Regions from separate parts of the Paraburkholderia lebeckiae genome, predicted to be linked through region 1. Evidence: predicted binding sites of a transcription regulator. Region 1 holds the regulator's gene; the other holds the start of a gene.
The links. The regulator LexA, encoded in region 1, represses DNA repair genes until DNA is damaged. The targets are predictions, from matches to a motif close to ACTGTATNNNNATACAGT.
Positions count from the first base shown of each region.

Region 2: the regulator LexA is predicted to act here: its motif matches at 938-955, upstream of imuA (translesion DNA synthesis-associated protein ImuA).

Region 1 is NZ_JACHDK010000002.1:81,083-83,478, forward strand. Features, by position in the region: gene HDG39_RS03660 (DUF2939 domain-containing protein) at 1-428, opposite strand, end outside; gene HDG39_RS03665 (hypothetical protein) at 548-892, opposite strand; gene lexA (transcriptional repressor LexA) at 995-1,645, opposite strand; gene HDG39_RS03675 (sulfate ABC transporter substrate-binding protein) at 1,956-2,396, shown strand, end outside.
Region 2 is NZ_JACHDK010000012.1:151,901-154,296, reverse strand. Features, by position in the region: gene HDG39_RS22745 (hypothetical protein) at 47-583, shown strand; gene imuA (translesion DNA synthesis-associated protein ImuA) at 1,058-1,750, shown strand; gene HDG39_RS22735 (Y-family DNA polymerase) at 1,680-2,396, shown strand, end outside.

The DNA.
Region 1 (2,396 bases):
GGTGCGGCCGGCGCTTCGCCGCCCGCGGCTGGCGGCGCGGACGGTTGCTCGCCCGGCGTGCCACGCGGCGGCATGCCGTTCAGCAGCGCCGCGACGCCGTCGGGTGTCGCATAGGCATCGACGAGCGGGCCGATCAGCGTCACGCCGATCACCGCGCCGATCGTGGCCATCTTGTTGCCGGCATCCGCCTCGAGTCGGCGTGTCAGCATGGCGCCCACCTGTTGCTTCAGGCTATCGCGTAGCGCGGGAAAGTCCACGTATTGATTGACAGTTTGCACGTCGCGCGCATCTGCGGCGCGTTTGAGATTGTTCACCGCGAGATACGGTGACGCATAAATAAAGCCCAGCGCGGCAATCACGATCACCACGATCAGCGTGATCAGCAGCGGCCGGGTGGCGCTGCCCTGTGTGCGTTTCCGAATTGTCATCGAATGGGACTCCACGTCAGTGATGATCTAACGTCGACCACGGCGAGGTCGGAACGATCCCATCCCACGCGAATCTCTGAACATCCGAAGTGCTTGTTGCATGCGTACTCAGGATTCGCTCAGGCTTCGAACACCGCGCCGTGCACGTTGGCTTCGTCGGCTATGCAGCGATCGATCATACGGCATACGGCGTCGACCGTGCCGACCATGATCAGTCGCGACGGTCCATGATAGACCCGCACCGGCGCGCGACGCGCGGGCTCGGCGATGTTCAGCGCCGAATTCAGCGACACGCGCGCGAACGCCGGCAACGACGACGGCAGACCGGAAGCTTCGGCAGTCGCGTCGAAGAGCGACGGCGTGCGCGCAGCGGGCGCCTCGATTAGTGCGCAGGGCGTGAGCTTGCGCAGATGGCGCAGACGGCCGAACTGGCGAAAGGGCAACAGGCGGGCAAGGCGTTCCATGAGTCTCTCCAGGCGATGCGGCGTAGATGCGGGCGTAAATTCGGGCGTAAATGCGGCTCGGGTCGGACAAACCGGCGCAAGCGTTCTGGCGACAGCGAAAGATCAGAACTCGCTGGGACGGATCAGCCCGACCGCGATTCCTTCGAGCGCGAAATCGGCGCTGCCGGTTTCCACGAAGATGTTGTCGTAATCGGGGTTTTCGGCGATCAGTTCGATGCCGTTCGGCCGGCGCTTCAGACGCTTGACCGTCACGTCGTCGCCAAGCCGCGCAATGATGATCTGGCCGTCCTTCGCTTCGGTGCGCTTTTGCACCGCGAGCAGGTCGCCGTCGAGAATGCCCGCGTCGCGCATCGACAGGCCGCGCACCTTCAGCAGGTAGTCGGGCTTGCTCGAGAACAGCGCCGGGTCACACGCGTAGTGCTGCGAGATATGTTCCTGCGCGAGGATCGGGCTACCCGCCGCGACCCGGCCGATCAGCGGCAACGACAACTGCATCAGGCCCGCATGCGGCAGGGTGAACTGATACGGCGCGTCCTCCTGCCCAGACAGCAGGCGGATGCCGCGCGACGCGCCGGCCGCGAGTTCGATCACGCCCTTGCGCGCCAGCGCGCGCAGATGCTCTTCCGCGGAATTGGCCGAGCTGAACCCGAGTTCGGCGGCAATTTCCGCGCGGGTGGGCGGAAAGCCGGTGCGTTCGATCGCGCGGCGGATCAGATCGAAAACCTGCTGCTGTCGTGCGGTGAGTTTTGTCATGGCCACTGTATGTATGAACAGGTGACTGTATTTTTATACAGTATTCGGCGCATTTCAAGCTTTACTTTAAGTTCGGCGCAAGGGGCGCGCTGAGACGTCGTTGATCGGCGACACGACGGCGTTTTCGGCGTCCCAGCAGCCGGCGCATCTGTCGTTACCACTTTTGAGTATTAAAAAATGAAGAAACATTATTTTTAATGATGAAAGCGCTTCGATAGACTGGCCTCCGGTTGGCGCTCATGTGCACGTGACCGCGACGCAGAACAACACCAGACGCTCACCAGCGGACATCACGCGGAGAAAAATTGAAATGAACCATCGGCATACGGGGCTCGCGGCTCGAACCAGAAAACTGATCGCGGCGCTCGCCGTCGGCGCGGCGGGTGCGCTCGGCATGTTGGGCGTAAGCGGCGTCGCGCACGCCGACACCACGCTGTTGAACGTGTCCTACGATCCGACGCGCGAGCTGTATCAGGACATCAATCAGGCATTCGGCAAGGAATGGAAGGCCAGGACCGGCGAAGCCGTCACCTTCAAGCAGTCGCACGGCGGCTCGGGCGCGCAGGCTCGCTCGGTGCTCGACGGGCTGCAGGCCGACGTCGTGACGCTTGCGCTCGCCTATGACATCGACGCGCTCGCGAACAAGGGGCTCGTCGACAAGAACTGGCAAAAGCGTCTGCCGGACAACGCATCGCCGTACACGTCGACGATCGTGTTTCTGGTGCGCAAGGGCAACCCGAAGCACATCAAG
Region 2 (2,396 bases), on a different contig from region 1:
GTAGGATTGCTCCGCACCACAACGAAGCTATGGAATCCCCAAAGGAATGCTGACCATGCACAGGACGTTATTGGCCGCTGCCATCACCTTGACCGTCTCCGCCGGATCTCTCGCGGCTGCTCCTGCCGCTTACAAGGAGCCGCTGGACGCTCAGGCCTTGAACACGATCAAATCAGAGTTCGGCGAGCTCATGGAATTAGCCAACCGGCACGATTTCAAGGCTCTGCACGAGATGTTCTGGCAATCCCCCTCGGCCCTTCTCGTCGCCAAAAGCGCAATTCCCTCCGAGGGGAACTGGGCAGGCTTCTGGGGCAACGAGGCAATCGATCGGAAGCTGCACGACATCGGCACCTCCGGCCCGGTCGTCCTCCGACCGGATTACTCAAAGCTCAAGGTCGTCGGCTTGACGCCGGACGTAGCGCAATCCTACGCGCCGGTGAACATCACGGTCTCGTATGCAGGGCAGGACGGAACTCCCAAGCCGTTTCTGATGATCATCAACTGGATAAAGGTCGGGAAGGACTGGAAGGTTGCTTCTGAGATCATCCTGCCCGTACCTCCCGCACCCGTCGCAAAGAGTTAGGCCTTCGCGTGCCGGTGTGCGGAATCCAGACTGGGACCTGGCTGCTGGCAGCAGGTCTCGCTCTATTTGACGTCCGTGAGCTGCAGTATCGAGCGACGGCTCAACTCCGATACCCGCCGTTGCACCTCTGACCGCTCGACTGTCAAGCGCCTCTCACCCTCCTTCAGCGAAGCCGCGTCGGCAAGTTGCTGGGACGTAACTGCGCCGCCCGGTGGTCCTTTGATTTCCATTTATCCCTGCAGTCCGGTCAATTCCGTGCTTTTGCGTCTGGCTAACTGCGCGCTAGTCCAACGAATTCGGTTTCCTGACAGCCCGGTGTCGCCTATCTAAAAGTTGGGATCTTGGGCTAAAATACCTGTATATTTGTACAGTACTATTGGGAGCCTGATCGTGACTCTGACTGCCACAGCCGGACAGCAGTTACGCACCCCCGAAGAACGGGCGCGCTCCATTGATGGTGCCCTCGATACAACTATGTATTCGGAGTCGGGGGGAATAACCTTGTGGCGGGCGTCCCAGCTTGGCGCTGGCCGCGGCCGCAGCGTCGATACCGGTTATCCGGCCCTGTCGGCGGAGTTGCCCGGCGGCGGCTGGCCGCTCGGCGCGCTGGTCGATCTGCTCGTGCAGCAGGCCGGCGTCGGCGAACTGCGGTTGTTGCAGCCCGCGCTCAGCGCCGTCGGCGAGCGTCCGCTCGTCTTCGTGCAACCGCCGCATACGCCGGACGGCCTCGGGCTCAACTACATCGGCCTGTCGCTGCAGCAGGTGCTGCGGATCAATGCGCCGAAAACCGCCGACGCGCTGTGGTCCGCCGAGCAGATCCTGCGCGCCGGCAGTTGCGGCGCGCTGATCTTCTGGGCGCAGTATGCGCAGGCGTCCTCGCTGCGCCGTTTGCATCTGGCCGCGCAGTCGTCGGAGACGCTTTTCATCATGGTGCGGCCGCTCGCCACCGCGCAGGAGGCATCCCCCGCGCTGCTGCGGCTCGCGCTCAGGCCATCGGCCGAAGGTCTCACCATCGACATCGTGAAACGACGAGGGCCCGCTCGCGCAGAGCCCCTGTCGATTCCCCTTCAACCCACCCCCGTTCTGCTTTCCCGACATGCGCGTCTTTCTCGCCGTTCATCTGCCAAAGTTGCCGCTCGAGGTCTTCAGACCGAAGTGGTCGCCTGAGCCCGCGCATGGCTGCGCGGTGCTGGAGAAAGACAAGGTGGTCATGGCCGACCCCGCCGCGCGCTCGGCGGGCGTGCGTCCGGGCATGAAGCGCGGCGGCGTGCTGACGCTATCGCCGCAGACCGAGATGTATGAGCGCGATAGCGGCCGCGAGGCGGCGGCCCATCGCGAGGTGGGTATCGCGCTGATGCGCTTCTCGCCCGAAGTCGCGCTGCTCGATGAGGCGACGGTCGTCGTCGAGATCGGCGCGAGTCTGCGGCTCTTCGGCGGCCTGCTCGCGCTGTGCCGCGATGCGAAAGCCATCCTCGACGCGCTCGGCTTCACCGCGCGCATCAGTGCCGCGCCGACCGGCCAGGGCGCGTGGCTGCTCGCGAAGTTCGGCAACCGGCGCGTGCTGAAGCTCACGTCGCTCGACCAGCGCCTGTCCGCGCTGCCGATGCTCGCCGTGCCCGAAGTCCGCCCGTTCGCCGACTGGTTCACGGGCCTCGGTTGCGAGCGCATCGCCGATCTGCGCCGCCTGCCCCGCGCCGGCTTGCAGCGCCGCTGCGGCGAACATCTGCTCGACTCGCTCGACCGCGCGTTCGGGACCGCGCCCGAACTGTTCGACTGGCTCGAACTGCCGCCCACGTTCTCGGCGCGCATCGAG